Regions from separate parts of the Ensifer sp. MJa1 genome, predicted to be linked through region 1. Evidence: riboswitches for the same ligand, from Rfam matches in the RefSeq annotation. Region 1 holds a riboswitch; each other region holds the start of a gene.
What was found. Region 1 has a riboswitch for thiamine pyrophosphate ahead of thiB (thiamine ABC transporter substrate binding subunit). Riboswitches for the same ligand answer to the same signal wherever they lie in the genome.
Positions count from the first base shown of each region.

Region 1 (4,450 bases):
GCGAATTTCTGCTTATAGGAGAGCTTGCCCTTGGTCGCCTTCGGCGCCTCCGCGGCAGGTGTTGCTGCCTCGCTCGCCTTGGCCTTTTCCGCTTTCTCGGCCCTACGCTTCTCCTCGATCGCGCCCTTGCGCTGCGCCATCATGTCGGAGTAACCGCCGGCATATTCGATCCAGCGGCCGTCCGGCTCCTCGGGATTGGCCGGGGCAATCGTCGAGGTCACGGTGCGGTCGAGGAAGTCGCGGTCGTGGCTGACGAGAATGACTGTTCCGGCAAAGCCCGCAACGATCTCCTGCAGGAGGTCGAGCGTTTCGATGTCGAGGTCGTTGGTGGGCTCGTCGAGGATCAAAAGGTTCGTCGCCCGCGACAGGATGCGCGCCAGCATCAGCCGTGCCCGCTCGCCGCCCGAAAGCTCACGGATCGGCGTGCGCGCCTGCTCCGGCTGGAACAGGAAGTCCTTCATGTAGCCGGTGACGTGGCGCTGCTCGCCGTTGACGAGAAGATTGTCGCCGCGCCCGTCCGTCAGGTAGTGCGCCAGCGTGTCGTCGAGGTTGAGGTCTTCGCGCTTCTGGTCGAGCGTTGCCATTTCGAGGTTGGTGCCGAGCTTGACGGTGCCCGTGTCCGGCTCGATCTGACCGGTCAGCATCTTCAGAAGCGTCGTCTTGCCGGCGCCGTTCGGGCCGACGAGACCGATGCGGTCGCCCCGGTGCACGCGGATCGAGAACGGCGCGACGATGGTGCGGTCACCATAGGCCTTGCTGATCTTTTCGGCCTCGATCACCAGCTTGCCGGATTCCTTGGCGTCGGCGGCGGTTGCCTGCACGGTGCCCTGCGGCCCCTTGTGGCCGCGATAGGCTGCACGCATGGTCTGCAACTCGCCGAGGCGGCGCATGTTGCGCTTGCGTCGCGCCGTCACGCCGTAGCGCAGCCAGTGCTCCTCGCGCTCGATCGCCTTGCCGAGCTTGTGCTGCTCCAGCTCTTCGGCTTCAAGCACCTCGTCGCGCCAGGCCTCAAAATGGGCAAAGCCACGGTCGAGCCGCCGCGACTGTCCGCGGTCGAGCCAGACGGTTGCGGTCGACACCTTCTCCAGGAAGCGCCGGTCGTGCGAAATCAGAACCAGCGCCGAGCGGCTACGGATGAGCTCGTCTTCCAGCCATTCGATCGTCGGCAGGTCGAGATGGTTTGTCGGCTCGTCGAGCAACAGAATGTCCGGCTCGGGCGCCATGACGCGGGCGAGCGCCGCGCGGCGTGCCTCGCCACCCGAGAGCTGCTTCGGATCTTCCTCACCGGTGAGGCCCAGATGCTGCAGCAGGTAGGCGACACGGTAAGGATCGTCGCTCGGGCCGAGCCCCGCCTCGGCATAGGCCTGCACCGTGTCGTAGCCGTCGAAGTCCGGTGCCTGGTGCAGGTAGCGGATGGTCGCCGACGGATGACGGAACACCTCGCCCGTCTGCGCCTCGGCAAGCCCTGCAGCGATCTTCATCAGCGTCGACTTGCCCGAGCCATTGCGGCCGACGAGGCAGATGCGGTCGCCCGGCTCCACTTGAAAATTGGCGCCGGCAAGCAACGGCGTGCCGCCGAAGGTGAGGAAGATATCGTCGAGTTTCAGAATGGGAGGCGCCAAGGCTCAGGCTCCGGAAAGGTCATAGGGGCGGGCAAGCACGATGGCGCGTCCGCTCTTGAGAGTGAAGCGAAGGGGACCCTCCGCGACGTTGGAAACGGTTCGGGATGAGCCGAACGGCAAGGTGAAATCATCGAGCGGATAACGCGCATTGACGATCGAAAGACCGGTCAGCTCGGTCAAACCCAGCACGGAAAAGAGGCAGCCCTTCGGCAGATCGAGATCGAACGCTCCGGCAAGCAGCGGACAGGCCTCCTCCTCTCCCGAAGTCATGAGGACTGGAAGGCCGCGTTCGGCAAGAGCAACGGCCTGCAGCAGGTGCAGAAAGGCGTGGTCGCTGCGGGTGCCGCCAAGCGCACCGGCAAAGATCAATCGGTCGGCCCCACGCGACAGCGCGGCTTCAACCGCAATTTCGCCGTCCGTCGCCGCCTTTGCCGCCGGATAAGGCTCACGCGGCACGGCTGAGAATTCGGACAGCAGGGCTTCTTCGGTCGAGTCGAAATCACCCACCCAGACATCGGGCACCACGCCCAGGGTCCGCGCATGGCGCATGCCGCCATCGGCCGCGACGAAGCGGCTGTCACGGAGCTGCTCTGTCAGCCGGTCGGAGGGCGTCAACGCGCCGCCGAGAAGAATGGTGTAGGTGGATCGAGCCATGGCAAAGCCCATAGCGCAAAGGAGGGCAGAAGGAAAACGAAGAAACGCACAGCGCTACCCTCGTTTTGCAGCCGGATATCAATCGCTCTCGGCCACAACCTCGGAAGACAGCATGCCCGCATAGACACCGGGGGTAGAGTCCGGAATTTCGATCGCGCCGGCCACGCGTTCGTAGAATTTTGCCGGGCCGACGCCACCGATGACCGCATAACCGTAACCGGCATCCCGCATCGCCGTCAGGCTTTCCAGCAGCAGCACTTCGCCAATCCCCTGCCCGCGCATGCTTTCATCGACCCCCGTCGGACCGAAGAAGCCGAGCGCCGTCACGTCATGGCAGGCAAAGCCGACGACCCGGCCTTCGAAAACAGCGATGTGAATGCGCGTGGGGGTCGAGGAGAAAGCGCCTTCCGCCTCGCTCGCCCAACCGGCGCCAAACGTCTTTTCGATCCAGGAAACGACCAGGCGGCGCTCCGGCGCCATCGCGCGGCGAATGCTGATGCCTGGGCCAAGCCGCGACCGGGATTGCGACGGCAGGGCATAGAGTCGAACAAGCATATCGGGCATGACGGTCCTCCGCAGGGTCTTTGCACGCTGTCATAGCGCAGATGCCATCATGCGCAAACGCATGACGTGACGTCGCTTGGCAAGCATCACGGCCACAATCTCGACTTGCCATCAAACCGCCGTGGCGGTAAATCTCTTGCCGCTCTAACGGGGTGCCTCCCGACCGCATGGCGGCCGGAGGCTGAGAGGCGTCGAAACGCCAACCCGCGGAACCTGATCCGGCTCATACCGGCGGAGGGATTAGACGCGATCGCACCGATACGCCCTTTTCCCGTGCAACAACGAACTTTGGGAGAGAGGTGCTTTCCATGTCCAAGTTTTCACTGAAAATGTTTAGCCGGCTAGCGCTGGTAGCAACGGCTGGTCTTGTAACAGCCGGTACCGCTGCCGCGGCCGACAAGACGCTGACCGTCTACACCTACGAGAGCTTCATCACCGAATGGGGCCCCGGCGCCAAGGTCGCCGAGGCCTTCGAAAGGACCTGCGAATGCAAGGTCAACTATGTTGGCGTCGCCGATGGCGTCGAACTCTTGACGCGCCTGAAGCTCGAAGGCGAGGCTTCAAAAGCCGACATCGTGCTCGGCCTCGACACCAATCTCGTCGCTGAAGCCAAGGCCACCGGGTTCTTCGCGCCGCACGGTGTCGCCACCAAGGACCTGAAGGTCCCGGGCGGCTTCGCCGACGATACGTTCCTGCCCTATGACTACGGCCACTTCGCTGTCGTCTATGACACCGAAACGCTGAAGGCGCCGCCGAAGAGCCTCAAGGAATTGGTCGAAGGCGACGCATCGCAGAAGATCGTCATCGAGGATCCACGCACCTCGACGCCGGGCCTCGGGCTGCTGCTCTGGGTCAAGGCCGTCTATGGCGACGAGGCAGGTGCCGCCTGGGCGAAGCTTAAGGATCGCGTCCTGACGGTCACGCCAGGCTGGTCGGAAGCCTACGGCCTCTTCACCAAGGGCGAAGCGCCGATGGTGCTCTCCTACACCACCTCGCCGGCCTACCACATGGTCGCGGAAAGCACCGAGCGCTATCAGGCGGCGGCTTTCTCCGAGGGGCACTACATCCAGATCGAAGTCGCCGGCATGACCAAGAATGCCAAGGAGCCGGAACTGGCAAAGCAGTTTCTCGCCTTCATGACCGGCCCTGAGTTCCAGTCGATCATCCCGACCACCAACTGGATGATGCCGGTCGGCGCCACCAGCGAACCGCTGCCGGACGCCTTCAGCAAGCTGGTCAATCCGGAAAAGACCTTCCTTTTGCCATCGGAAGAGGTCGCGAAGAACCGCAAGGCCTGGATCGACGAATGGCTTGCCGCGATGAGCAAGAACTGAGGCCGGCTTGTTCGCGCTTCGCGAAAACCGCATGACTGTCGTCGCCGGGGCGCTTTGCCTCGGCGCCTTCCTGCTCTTCGTCAGCCTGGCGATCGCAGCCTTGCTCGCAGAGACCGGCGGCGCGAACGAGAGCACCCTGTTCGACGCCTATATCTGGCGCGTCACCCGCTTCACGCTCCTGCAGGCAAGCCTTTCCACTCTGCTATCCGTGCTCTTCGCGATACCCGTGGCGCGGGCGCTCGCACGGCGGCCACAGTTTTTCGGGCGCATCTGGCT
Region 1 is NZ_JAKUMO010000008.1:75,206-79,655, forward strand. Features, by position in the region: gene MKZ91_RS13200 (ABC-F family ATP-binding cassette domain-containing protein) at 1-1,622, opposite strand, end outside; gene MKZ91_RS13205 (thiamine diphosphokinase) at 1,626-2,276, opposite strand; gene MKZ91_RS13210 (GNAT family N-acetyltransferase) at 2,355-2,840, opposite strand; TPP riboswitch at 2,979-3,097, shown strand; gene thiB (thiamine ABC transporter substrate binding subunit) at 3,170-4,174, shown strand; gene thiP (thiamine/thiamine pyrophosphate ABC transporter permease ThiP) at 4,206-4,450, shown strand, end outside.

Region 2 (4,450 bases), on a different contig from region 1:
TTTCGGCCAGAGCCTGGTTGGCAAATGTCCTCAGCTGGTCGAATTCCGCCAGGCGCTCCGGCTCGTCCGCCACGATCGCCAACGCCTCGCGCACGGCCGCAGCGATCAGCGGCGATGGCGCGGTCGAGTAGATGAAGCTGCGGGCGCGGTTGACGAGATAGTCACAAAGCACGCCGCTTGCGCTTAAGAGTGCGCCCGAAACACCGAGCGCCTTGCCGCAGGTGTGCAGCGCGACGAGATTGTCCTGACACTCCAGTTCCGCGGTGAGACCACGTCCGTGTGGTCCGAAGACACCGGTCGCATGCGCCTCATCAACCACAAGAAATCCATCATGCCTTCCGGCAAGGGCGGCGAGCTCGGCGAGCGGCGCCCTGTCGCCATCCATGGAGTAGAGGCTTTCTACGGCGATCCACGGGTGGCCCTTGCCGCCGCGCTTGCGCCAAGAGCCGATCGCGTCGGCAAAAGCATCGACATCGTTGTGTGGCACGGCCACGGCTTGGGCCCTGCTTGCGGCGATCCCTTCATGCGCACTTGCATGGATCAGGGCGTCATGGACGATCAGATCCTCGCGCTGCGGCAGGGTCGAAAACAGCGCCGCATTGGCGGCATAACCGCTGGCGAAGAAAAGTGTCCGTTCAGCGCCGAAGAACGTCGCCGCTTCCGCTTCCAGCGCCTCGTGCTCCGGATGGTTGCCACGCAGCAGCCGCGAGCCACCCGACCCGACGGGCACGCCACGCTCGATGGCCGTGGCAATCGCCGCCTTCAGCCGCGGCGAGCCCGAAAGGGCCAGATAATCATTCGAGGTGAAATCGATGCCACCACCGCAAAGAAGCGCACGGCGACGCCCTTTACGTTCGAGCCCGTGGAGCGTCCTTTCGTGGTGGCCGAGCAGGCCCGCCGTCATTCGGCCGCGTCCCGTGCCGCCCCGCCGTGCTCCCTGGAAAGGGCCATCGGCTTCAGGCCGAGACGGCGGAACAGTGCGGCATCGTGATCTTCCCCGGGATTGTCGGCCGTCAGCAGCGTTTCGCCGACGAAGATCGAATTGGCGCCGGCGAAGAAACAGAGCGCCTGCATCTCATCGCTTATATCCGTGCGCCCGGCTGACAAGCGGACGTGAGACGTGGGCATCAGGATGCGGGCGAGCGCGATGGTGCGGACGAAGTCGATCGGGTCGACCGGCGCCGCATCGGCGAGCTTCGAGCCTGGGATCGGGATCAGCATGTTGATCGGTACGCTTTCGGGCGGCACGGCCAAGTTGGCGAGCGTCACCAGCATCGAGATGCGATCGTCAACCGTCTCCCCCATGCCGAGAATACCGCCGGCGCAAACCTTGATGCCGGCGTCGCGGACGTTGGCCAGCGTTTCAAGCCGATCGGCAAAGCTTCGGGTGGTGATGATCTCGCTGTAGAACCGTTCGGACGTATCGACATTATGGTTGTAGTAGTCGAGCCCGGCTTGCGCCAACCGATCGGATTGCTGCGGCGTCAGCATGCCGAGCGTCATGCAGGTCTCCATGCCGAGCGCCTTGACGCCTGCGACCATGGCGACAATTGCCTCCATGTCGCGCTCCTTCGGGCTGCGCCAGGCCGCTCCCATGCAATAGCGCGTGGCGCCACCGTCCCTGGCCTTCTGCGCCTCGGCCAGAACTCTCTGGACCTCCATCAATTTCGAGGCCTTGAGCCCGGTCGGATAATGCGCAGACTGGCTGCAATAGCCGCAATCCTCGGCGCAGCCGCCGGTCTTGATCGAAAGCAGCCGGCTCATCTGGATGGCGTTCGGATCAAAGCTCTCCCGATGCACCGTCTGCGCCCGAAACAGGAGATCATTGAAGGGCAGATTATAGATTTTTTTCGCATCCACCTGATTCCAGCGGATTTCGTCGAGGCTCATTGAGGTCGGGTCGGTGTCGGTCGATGGGGCTGCGTCCAACATTTTCGGCATGTCCTCCTGGATTGCAATCATGAAATAGATAGATTTCAATATTATCTATAATTTTATTCCGAAACGAAGAAGGCAAGCATTCAAAAGACGCATATGGGGTCAACTTCCTCCTAAGATTGTATTCTCGCCGGATGAGCAAACTTCGCCGTTCAGCCGTAAAGACGAAATAACAGGAAGCAGGATGACGCCGGACCACGGCTGACGCGACGTCACAGACGAGAGAAATATTTCTTTTTATACAGATGCTTATACGGGTTTCGCCAAATCTAGATGCGACCGCCGGATCCTTTCTCACCGGTCGCCAACGGGATCGCGACTGGATACCGCACCACCCAAATAATTTTATAGATAATTTCCCAACGCATCACGCGGATTGCCCCGAACCCTGGAGATCGGGCCTTGACAAGATCCGCCCATGCCAGTCAGTTTGCAGCATTCACCAGGGGTGTCCCGGCAAGGGGCTGAGATTCTGCCAGGCGGTTTTCGCGGCGCAGTGACCCGTTGAACCTGATCCAGTTCATACTGGCGTAGGGACGGTGCAGACATCGCTGCCTGAGCAATCGCCTCCGCGCGCACTCTCGGCAACGCGTCCTTCCTCCCCGCCATCGTGAAATGGGTCTCCGACGACAGATTGGAGCACGCCATGACGATCGCCACCCTCCTCCGCCCTGCCGCAAGGTGCAGGACCATTCATCGCGTCATTCAACGATGACCACGCGCATTCTCGTCAAAGGCGCTGGCGTCGCCGGCCTGACCTTGGCGCACGAGTTCAGCACTCGCGGCGCCGAGGTCACGGTTGCCGAGCGCCAGCCGGGTTTCACGGCGGCCGCCTCCTGGTTTGCCGGCGGCATGCTGGCGCCCTGGTGCGAGCGCGAAAGCGCCGAAGAGGTGGTGCTGACCCGCGGTATTGGCGCCATCGACTGGTGGGACCGGGTTGTTCCGGGCGAAGTGTCGCGCAACGGCACGCTGGTCGTTGCCCCGCCGCGCGATACCGGCGAACTCAAGCGCTTCGCTTCTCGGACCTCCGGCTTCGAATGGCTCGACGCAAAGGCGATCGAGAGACTGGAGCCGGCGCTTGCCGGACGTTTCCAGCAGGCGCTGTTTTTCCCCGGCGAAGCCCACCTCGATCCACGCCGGGCGCTCTTCCTGTTGCGGCAAGAGCTGGTCGAACGCGGCGTGGCGTTCGTCGACGGATCGGACGGCGAAGGCGAGAGCGACCTCATCGCCGACTGTACCGGTGCCGCAAGGATCGGCGATCTCGACGGCCTGCGCGGGGTACGCGGCGAAATGCTCACCCTTGAGACCGCAGAAGTCGTGCTGTCGCGGCCGGTGCGGCTCATCCACCCGCGCATTCCGCTCTACATCGTGCCGCGCGGCAACGGCCTGTTCATGTGCGGCGCAACGATGATCGAGACCGACGTCGACGGGCCTATCACCGCCCGGTCGCTGATGGAACTTCTGAACGCCGCCTATGCGCTGCATCCGGCCTTCGGCGAGGCCCGCCTCATGGAAACCGGCACCGGCATCCGGCCGGCCTTTGCCGACAACCTGCCGCAGCTCATGCGCGCCGGAAACACGATCACGATCAACGGGCTTTACCGCCACGGCTTTCTGCTTTCACCGGCCCTCGCCAAGGAAGCGGCGGAGCTTGCCCTTACCCGGAACCTGAAGGGAAACGCCGCATGAAATTGACCGTCAACGGCGAGGATCACGACCTCGCGGTCACGACCCTCGCCGACCTCCTGAGCGAACTCGACTTCGAGGGGGACTGGCTTGCCACCGCCGTCAACGGCGAGCTGGTGCACCGCGCAGACCGGACGGCTCACACACTCAACGACCGCGACCGGATCGAAATTCTCTCGCCGATGAAAGGAGGCTGAGACATGCTGACGCTTTATGGACAGGACCTGCGCTCCCGCCTGCTCTTGGGCACCGCCCGCTACCCCTCGCCCGCCGTGCTCGAAGATGCGGTGCGGTCGTCGGGCACCGAGATCGTCACCGTTTCCTTGCGCCGCGAAACCGCCGGCGGGCGTCAGGGTGGCGCGTTTTTCGAACTGATCCGGTCGCTTGGCGTTCGCGTACTGCCGAATACCGCGGGCTGCCACTCGGTGTCGGAGGCAGTGTTGACGGCCAGGATGGCGCGCGAGGTCTTCGCCACCAACTGGATCAAGCTTGAGGTGATCGGCCATCACGACACGCTGCAGCCCGACGTCTTCGGACTGGTCGAAGCGGCCGGCATCCTGTGCGCCGAAGGCTTCGAGGTCTTCCCCTACACGACCGACGATCTGGTGGTCGCCGAACGCCTCGTCGAGGCCGGCTGCAAGGTGCTGATGCCCTGGTGCGCGCCGATCGGCAGCGCCATGGGGCCGCAGAACATTGCGGCGCTCCGGGCGATGCGGGCGCATTTTCCCGATATGCCGCTGATCGTCGACGCCGGCATCGGCCGGCCGTCGCATGCAACCACAGTGATGGAACTCGGCTTCGATGCGGTGTTGCTCAACACCGCTGT
Region 2 is NZ_JAKUMO010000002.1:284,859-289,308, reverse strand. Features, by position in the region: gene MKZ91_RS04060 (8-amino-7-oxononanoate synthase) at 1-904, opposite strand, end outside; gene bioB (biotin synthase BioB) at 901-1,890, opposite strand; TPP riboswitch at 2,373-2,493, shown strand; gene thiO (glycine oxidase ThiO) at 2,650-3,627, shown strand; gene thiS (sulfur carrier protein ThiS) at 3,624-3,821, shown strand; gene MKZ91_RS04040 (thiazole synthase) at 3,825-4,450, shown strand, end outside.
Region 2: linked by a shared signal. The riboswitch ahead of thiO (glycine oxidase ThiO) and the one ahead of thiB (thiamine ABC transporter substrate binding subunit) in region 1 are both predicted to bind thiamine pyrophosphate.

Region 3 (4,450 bases), on a different contig from region 1:
GTCGCCCATGAAATCAACCAACCGGTCGCCACGATCCGCGCCTATGCCGACAATGCCCGCACCTTCCTTGACCGCGGCCAGCAGCAAACGGCGGTCGAAAACCTCGTGAGCATCGCCGAGCTGACCGATCGGGTCGGCACCATCACCGACGAATTGCGCGGCTTCGCCCGCAAGGGCCGCTTTGTCGCCGAACCGACCCCCATGCGCGAAGTGATCGAGGGCGCCCTGATGCTTTTGCGCAGCCGCTTTGCCGGCCGAATGGACGCCATCATCATCGACCTTCCCGAAAATGGCCTCAGCGTCTTCGGCAACCGCATCCGGCTGGAACAGGTGCTGATCAATCTGTTGCAGAACGCACTCGAAGCGCTGGGCGAACGCGCCGACGCCGAGATCCGCGTGCACTGCGAACACGGCCCCGACGACAGGCTCTTGCTCGTCGTCGCAGACAATGGCCCCGGCATCCGCCCGGAGATCCTCGAAGATCTCTTCACCCCCTTCAACACTTCCAAGGACGAGGGGCTGGGCCTCGGCCTTGCCATCTCCAAGGAGATCGTCGCCGACTATGGCGGTGAGATCTTCGTTGAAACCAGCGACAAGGGCACCGTCTTCACGGTACGCCTGAAAAAGGCCTGAACGATGCAGCCGTCCGTGTATCTCATCGACGACGACAATGATCTGCGCAAGGCGATGAAGCAGACGCTCGAGCTTGCGGGCTTGAGCGTTACGGCCCATGCGAGCGCCGCCGAGGCGCTTGAGACGCTTGATGCCGATTTCGACGGCATCGTTGTCAGCGATATCCGCATGCCCGGCATTGACGGGCTGCAACTTTTTCGCCGTGTCGCGACTTTCGACAAGGACCTGCCCGTGATCCTGGTGACTGGCCACGGAGACATCCCGATGGCAGTGCAAGCCTTGCAGGACGGCGTCTACGACTTCATTCCCAAACCCTTTGCGGCCGACAGGCTGGTGCAGAGCGTGCACCGCGCGCTCGAAAAGCGCCGGCTCGTCATGGAAAACCGCGCCTTGAAGCGGGCAGCCGAGACCGCCGGCGACAGCCTGCCGCTGATCGGCCAGACGCCGGTGATGGACCGCCTGCGCCAAACGATCAAACATATCGCCGATACCGATGTCGACGTGCTCGTCGCCGGTGAGACCGGCAGCGGCAAGGAAGTGGTGGCCACGCTGCTGCACAATTGGAGCCGTCGCCGCGACGGCAACTTCGTGGCGCTGAATTGCGGGGCACTTCCGGAGACGGTGATCGAGAGCGAACTCTTCGGCCACGAAGCGGGCGCGTTCACCGGCGCGTTGAAAAAGCGCGTGGGACGGATAGAGCATGCAAGCGGCGGCACGCTGTTTCTTGACGAAATCGAAGCGATGCCGCCGGCCACCCAGGTCAAGATGCTGCGGGTTCTGGAAGCTCGCGAGATCACGCCGCTCGGCACCAACCAGGTGCGCCCCGTCGATATCCGCGTCATTGCCGCCGCCAAGATCGACCTCGGCGACCCGGTCCAACGCGGAGACTTCCGCGAGGATCTCTATTTTCGGTTGAATGTCGTCACCTTGTCCATCCCGCCACTGCGCGAGCGTCGCGACGATATCCCGCTGCTGTTTTCGCACTTCCTGACCCGCGCGACCGAGCGCTTCAAGCGCGACGCGCCGGTCGTCTCGCCGGCGGTGCAACGACATCTGATGACTCATGCCTGGCCCGGCAATGTGCGTGAACTCTCGCACTTTGCCGAGCGGGTCGCGCTTGGTGTCGAAGGCTCGCTGGGCCAGACCGCTGCGGCAACCGATCAGCCGGGTTACGCGCTGCCAGAGCGGTTGGAGCGCTACGAAGCGGAGATCCTGAAAGAGGTGCTTCGCGCTCAGCGCGGCGACGTCAAGGCAACGATCGAAGCGCTCGGCATTCCACGCAAGACCTTCTACGACAAGCTTCAGCGTCACGGCATCAACCGCGCCGATTACGCCGAACGCGGCGCACCGGAAAAGTCCGGCCGCTAGGCTTTCCGGAGAGACCGAAAATTCCCGCATAGGATGCATCTTGATCGACGAGCGAATTCACGCTTGACGACGCAGGCCGATCGATGGCTATCTTCTGGGCATTCACCAGGGGGGTCCCGCCAAGGGGCTGAGATACTGCTGGATGGTCGGCTTGCCGGCTGTGGCGCAGTGACCCGTTGAACCTGATCCAGTTCATACTGGCGTAGGGACGGTGCAGATATCGAAGCCACGACTCCGCTTAGTCGGTCGTCCGGCGGCGCGTCTTTCATCCTCTCGGCATCAGAACTGGGTCTCCAACCGCAACTTGGAGCCTCGTCATGAATATTGCCACCAAACCTGCAGCCCTCTCGGTCACACAAGGGCCGCTCCCCGCCTCCCGCAAGATCCACAAGCCTGGTGTCCTGCACCCGGACATCCGCGTGCCGATGCGCGAGATCGCACTGCACCCGACCTCCGGCGAGCCGCCGGTCACGGTCTATGATTCCTCCGGCGCCTATACGGCCGACGATGCCGAGATCAGCATCGAGGCGGGCCTGCCGAGGCTGCGCCGCAACTGGATCCTCGCCCGCGGCGACGTCGAGACTTACGAGGGACGGATCGTGCGGCCGGAGGACAACGGCTTTGCGACCGGCGACCGACTGACGCCGACCTTTCCGCTCCAGCACACACCACTGAAGGCGACCGCCGGCAAGGCCGTGACCCAGCTTGCCTATGCGCGCGCCGGCATCATCACGCCGGAGATGGAGTTCGTGGCGATCCGCGAGAACCTCGGCCGCGATGCGGCGCGCGCGAAGGTCCGCGATGGCGAGAGCTTCGGCGCCCATGTCCCTGATCATGTCACCCCCGAGTTCGTCCGCCAGGAAATCGCCAGCGGCCGGGCGATCCTGCCGGCCAATATCAACCATCCGGAATCCGAACCGATGATCATCGGCCGGAACTTCCTGGTGAAAATCAACGCCAATATCGGCAACTCCGCCGTCACCTCGTCGATGGCCGAGGAGGTCGAGAAGATGGTCTGGGCGACCCGCTGGGGCGCCGACACGGTCATGGACCTGTCGACCGGCCGCAACATCCACAACATCCGCGAATGGATCATCCGCAACTCGCCGGTTCCGATCGGTACCGTGCCGCTCTATCAGGCGCTGGAAAAGGTCAACGGCATTGCCGAAGACCTCAACTGGGAGGTCTACCGTGACACGCTGATCGAGCAGGCCGAGCAGGGCGTCGATTATTTCACCATCCATGCCGGCGTGCGGCTCCACTACATCCCACTCACCGTCGACCGCGTCACCGGCATCGTCTCGCGCGGCGGCTCGATCATGGCCAAGTGGTGTCTGCATCACCACCGCGAGAGTTTCCTCTACGAGCATTTCGAGGAGATCTGCGCCATCTGCCGCGCCTATGACGTCTCGTTCTCGCTCGGCGACGGCCTGCGCCCTGGCTCGATTGCCGACGCCAACGACGCAGCGCAATTCGCCGAACTGGAGACGCTTGGCGAACTCACCCAGATCGCCTGGGCAAAAGACTGCCAGGTGATGATCGAAGGCCCCGGCCACGTGCCGATGCACAAGATCAAGGAGAACATGGACAAGCAACTGAAGACCTGTGGCGAGGCGCCGTTCTATACGCTCGGGCCGCTGACGACCGACATTGCGCCGGGCTACGACCACATCACCTCGGGTATCGGTGCTGCCATGATCGGCTGGTTCGGCACCGCCATGCTCTGCTATGTCACGCCGAAGGAGCATCTGGGCCTGCCCGACCGCAACGACGTCAAGGTCGGCGTCATCGCCTACAAGATCGCTGCCCACGCCGCGGATCTCGCCAAGGGTCATCCGGCAGCCCAGGTGCGCGACGACGCGCTGTCGCGCGCCCGTTTCGAGTTCCGCTGGGAGGACCAGTTCAACCTCTCGCTCGATCCGGAGACCGCCCGAAACTTCCACGACGAGACCCTGCCGAAAGAAGCCCACAAGGTCGCGCATTTTTGCTCGATGTGCGGCCCGAAGTTCTGCTCGATGCGGATCTCGCACGACATTCGTGCGGAAGCACAGAAGGAAGGCTTGGAAGCGATGGCGGCGAAGTACCGCGAGGGTGGAGATCTCTACATGCCGGTCGCTGAGGTCGAAGCTACAAGGTAAGGCGCAATACGTCGGGAGGGATGACTCGCACTCCCTCCCGACCGCGAGCCGGATGCTGGAGCCTGCCCTTGGGCAATCGCTTGCCCCCTGATCGGTTGAACGATATGTAAGGCTCACGCAAAAGTCGCGGCCGCCGAACCCGTCATTCACGCCAAGCTGCGTCTTCTGCGGCACTCTTGTAAGACGACGAAACAACGCCGTTACACAGGGAGAAAGCCTTGAGGACACGCCGGCTGAGACTGACGGCCCTGTCGATGGGCGGCCTTGCGGCACTCGCTGGAGATCTGCCACGCCTCGATGACAGCGGCAGT
Region 3 is NZ_JAKUMO010000002.1:405,655-410,104, reverse strand. Features, by position in the region: gene MKZ91_RS04620 (sensor histidine kinase) at 1-633, shown strand, start outside; gene MKZ91_RS04615 (sigma-54-dependent transcriptional regulator) at 637-2,001, shown strand; TPP riboswitch at 2,099-2,228, shown strand; gene thiC (phosphomethylpyrimidine synthase ThiC) at 2,319-4,139, shown strand; gene MKZ91_RS04605 (hypothetical protein) at 4,358-4,450, shown strand, end outside.
Region 3: linked by a shared signal. The riboswitch ahead of thiC (phosphomethylpyrimidine synthase ThiC) and the one ahead of thiB (thiamine ABC transporter substrate binding subunit) in region 1 are both predicted to bind thiamine pyrophosphate.

Region 4 (4,450 bases), on a different contig from region 1:
ATCGTTCCGTTCCTGAGCGCTGCGCGCACCCGTCCGCCGGCCGTCGAAACCGTGCTCGATATCGGAGCCTTCGACCAGGCACAGGGCCCGGCGATCATCATCGCAACCGGTGAGGCCGACGAGGATTTCGCCGCTTCTTTGGGCCTGCTTGCCCTCGACCCGCATACACGGCGGGCGCCGATTGTCCTTGTACTGCAATCGGAGCGCTTCCGCAGACAGGCAGCGCGTATCCGGCAGATCGCCGAATTCTATCGGCTGCCGTTGCGGCTGGTATCGGTCGAAGGCGCCGGCGACGCCTGCGACCTGGCCCAGGCGGGTGCGCGCACGATCGACAACGAGACCGTTGTCCTCTTGTCTGCCTCGCTGACGCCAGCCAATCCCGGCTGGTACCAGACGCTGATCGCCACTTACGATGCAAACAGGGGAAGCATCATTTCGCCGACCCTTGCCTATGAGGACCATTCGATCCGCTGGGCCGGAAGCCCTTCGCTCGACCGCCCGGATCACCTGCAATCAAGCCGCTACGCCGGTTATCCGATTGGTGCCGTGAACCGCCTCAAGCTGACGCGGGTTGCAACGGCATCGCTCGAATGCTGCATCCTGCCACGAAGCGCCCTGGTCGAGGACACGGGAACAGCACCCGCCTATCTCGGCGCGTCGCTGAAAGGTCTCGACCTGGCGCTGCGACTGAGCGGCAAGGGATACGAATCCTACTGGCTGCCCTCTTTGCAGATGCTCGGATCGGATGAGGCCGGCGCCGCCGGTTCGGCGGCATCGGCGCGCTATGTGGAACGCGCCGACCAAACGATTTTCCGCGCGCGCTGGATGTCCGCGGCAGAGCCGGAAATCGCCACAGCAAGGGAGATTTCCGCATGAGTGAGAAGCTCCGCGTTCTCGTTATTTCGCACGGTCATCCGACCCACTCTCTCGGTGGCGCTGAGATTGCCTCGCATAGCCAGCACAAGGCCTTAAACGGCCTGCCCGGCATCGAATCGGTCTATCTCGCCCGCGTTGGTAACCCCGTGCCACGGCATGGTGCTTCGGCGCTGATGAGCCTGAGGCTCGCCACGGACGAGGTGCTTTATCACGCCGAGGATTACGACCACTTCTTCCTGTCCAACGGTGACACCGACGCCATTCGCCAGGATCTCTTACGTTTCGTCGGCGACATCAGACCCGATATCGTCCATTTCCACCACATCATCGGCTTCGGGCTCGAAGCGCTTTATGCGGTTCGTGACATGCTGCCGAAGGCGCGTATCGTTGTCACTTTCCACGAATATCTGTCGATCTGCCACAACCACGGGCAGATGGTGAAGCGACCGTCGGGCCAGCTTTGCAACGGCGCTTCGCCGATCAGTTGCCACGGCTGTTTCCCGGATATCCCGGTTTCGCGCTTCGTGCGGCGCGAACAGTTCGTGCGCGGCATGCTCAACCTGGCCGACGCCTTCATAGCCCCGAGCGCCTTTCTTGCCAACCGCTATGTCGATTGGGGGATCGAGGCAGAAAAGATCTTCGTCATCGAAAATGGCATCGTGCTTGGCGACAAGGCGCCAGCGCGTGACCTGCCTGCGCCGACGGCCAGACGCAACCGCTTTGCCTATTTCGGCCAGATGACGCCGTTCAAGGGTGTTCACGTGCTGATCGACGCGGTCTCGCGGGTGCCCGACGAGATCTGGGGCGACGATTCCTCGCTGATGATCTTCGGCGGCAACCTTGAACGCCAACCGAAGGACTATCAGGAACAGGTCGCCAAACTGATCGAGGACGCCGGCCGCCGCGTCCGCTTCTACGGCTCCTATCAGAACCAGGACATGCCACGGCTGATGCGCTCGGCCGACTGGGTGGTGATGCCGTCCGTCTGGTGGGAGAACTCGCCCATCGTCATTCAGGAGGCGCTGCACCACGGCCGACCGATCCTCTGCTCCGATATCGGCGGCATGGCCGAGAAGGTGCGGGACCGCCTGGACGGCTATCATTTCCGCGCCGGCAGCGCCCAGGATCTCGCCGACCGTCTGATCGACGTCCTGAGCACGCCGCGGTCTTGGGACAATCTGCGCGCCACGCTCCGGCGGCCGATGAGCCATACCGAGAGCGCGCGCGAACATGTGGCGCTCTACCGCAAGCTGCTCAATGGAGCGCCGGAAGAGACACGCAGCGCCGCCGTAGCCTGAAGGTTCCGCCGGGCGCGGTGTGATGGCGGCGTCCCCGGCTGAAACCCGCCGGCGCCGTTCGACCATGGCGGTGGCTGCTCCTTTTTTCAATGCAACCTGGAGTTCATTGAAACTCGGAAGCCTGAACCGCGCGCATCCGGGCTGCTTGCTGTCCTAATCTGTTGCCTGGATCGCCCTGCCATCATCGGGCCTCCACCATTGATGGAAGTGGTGGACCGGCCCGCGCCCCTGCCCGACTCGCAAGCCATTAGCAGCGACAAGCGCCTCGTGCAGATAGGCCTTGGCAGCGACGACCGCGTCCGAAAGCGTCTGCCCGCGGGCCAGGCCAGCGGCGATTGCCGCCGAAAGCGTGCACCCGGTCCCATGGTCATTCCTGGTCTCGACCCGCGGCCGCGACAAACGAAGGACCTTTTCGCCGTCGAAGAGAATGTCCACGGCCTCCTGGCCCTTGCCGTGCCCACCCTTCATCAAAACTGCGCCTGCGCCGAGCTTCAAAAGAAGCTCCGCCTGACGCGAAACCTCAACCTCATCTTCGGCAACGGAACGTCCCGTCAACAACGCCGCCTCCGGCAGGTTCGGCGTCAACACCAGCGCCGTTGGCAGCAACTGCTCCTTGAGTGCCGCAATCGCATCCGAACGCATCAGTATATCGCCCGAAGTCGCAACCATGACCGGATCGATGACCGCCGCCTGACGGTAGCGTTTCAGGCCACCGGCGATTGCCGCAATTGTCTCCTGCCGCGAGACCATGCCGATCTTCACCGCACGAACGGCGAGGTCTGAAAACACCGCATCGATCTGCGCGGAAACGACAGCTGGGGAAACATCTTCGACGGCGGTAACGCCGCGGGTGTTTTGCGCCGTGATCGCCGTGATCACGCTGGCACCGTAGACGCCGAGTGCCGAAAACGTCTTCAGGTCTGCCTGGACACCCGCACCACCACCGGAATCCGAGCCCGCGATCGTGACGGCGATAGCAGTCATGCCCGGCTCCACTGAAATGTAGAAGCAGCTCTGATGATGGCGAACGCGCGGGCCAGTGACCAACTCAAGCACGTACAAACTGAGGTGGGTCGTCGATGCAGTATGGAGGAATCCGACAGATCGAGCCCCTGGGCCGGTCGCCTCGCCCCCCAGAGTTCTTCGTCGCTACATTCTAAACTGCATACTGGCACCAGTGATCTCCCGAAACCAAAATCACGGAGATCCAGACGAACGGCGGAGGCGCGGGAGTGCCAGAGAGGCCCTTGCCGTTCCTACGCCGGTATGATCCGGATCAGGTTCAAGGGTCTGGCTCACCGCCATCTCAGCACAGTCAATGTGCGCCCCTCGGCAGGAGGGATGCTAGGGCAGCGTAGGGGGGGGTGTCAAACCCGAACCACTGTGACAAATAGCTCAGAAGATGATTTGCTGAGTGGAGTATCCATCCGAGCAGGGCCGCAGGATTTTGGGTGCCGCGCGTGGTAACGTCGGTTCATGGAGATCGATGAGGACAAGATCGACGATGCGGTTTTGGCGCTGCTATGGCTGACGCTGCATAACGAACGCTGTGCCTGGAAGGGCTTCGACTGGGCAACGACGGATCGGCTTCACAAGAAGGGCTTGATCGGCGACCCAGTCAACAAGTCGAAGTCATTGATCCTGACCGATGAAGGCTTGGCGCGTTCGCAAGCATTGTTCCGGGAGCTGTTTACGCGGCCGCCGCAATAGCCGTCCCTTTGTGTGTCTTCCATTGCCACGGCAGCAGTTCGTGCAGGCGGGAGACGGGAAGATCGGCGATGCGGCTAAACACATCGGCGAGCCACGCCTTTGGGTCGACGTCGTTGAGACATGGGATAATCGCGGCGCGATCTCCTCAGGCCATTTTCTCTGTTGATACTGGTAGGGGTGGTTGCCCCCGATAAGATGGGAATACGGGCTCCCGATTGGCACCGGGCCCAAACATCATTCGTTGGAGGCAACCATGAACCAGTATATCGGGCTCGACATTTCCTTGAAAGACACCGCGATCTCAATCCGGCAAGACGGCAAACGCATCTGGCGCGGCAAGTGTCCTTCGGACCCCAGGCTTCTGGCAGATATGATCCGCAAGCATGCGCCGCATGCCAGACGCGTCGTCTTCGAGACGGGGCCGTTGTCGACGTGGTTCTATCACGCCCTGACGGCTGAGGAGATGCCGGCGATCTGCATCGAGGCCCGGCATGCGCAGAAGGTTTTGAACGAGACGCTCAACAAGACCGATGCCAATGATGCGGACGGGTTGGCGCAACTGGCGG
Region 4 is NZ_JAKUMO010000022.1:5,044-9,493, reverse strand. Features, by position in the region: gene MKZ91_RS24640 (hypothetical protein) at 1-876, shown strand, start outside; gene MKZ91_RS24635 (glycosyltransferase family 4 protein) at 873-2,174, shown strand; gene thiD (bifunctional hydroxymethylpyrimidine kinase/phosphomethylpyrimidine kinase) at 2,328-3,158, opposite strand; TPP riboswitch at 3,411-3,514, opposite strand; gene MKZ91_RS24625 (DUF6429 family protein) at 3,651-3,884, shown strand; partial or broken gene MKZ91_RS24620 (transposase domain-containing protein) at 3,865-4,026, opposite strand; gene MKZ91_RS24615 (IS110 family transposase) at 4,138-4,450, shown strand, end outside.
Region 4: linked by a shared signal. The riboswitch ahead of thiD (bifunctional hydroxymethylpyrimidine kinase/phosphomethylpyrimidine kinase) and the one ahead of thiB (thiamine ABC transporter substrate binding subunit) in region 1 are both predicted to bind thiamine pyrophosphate.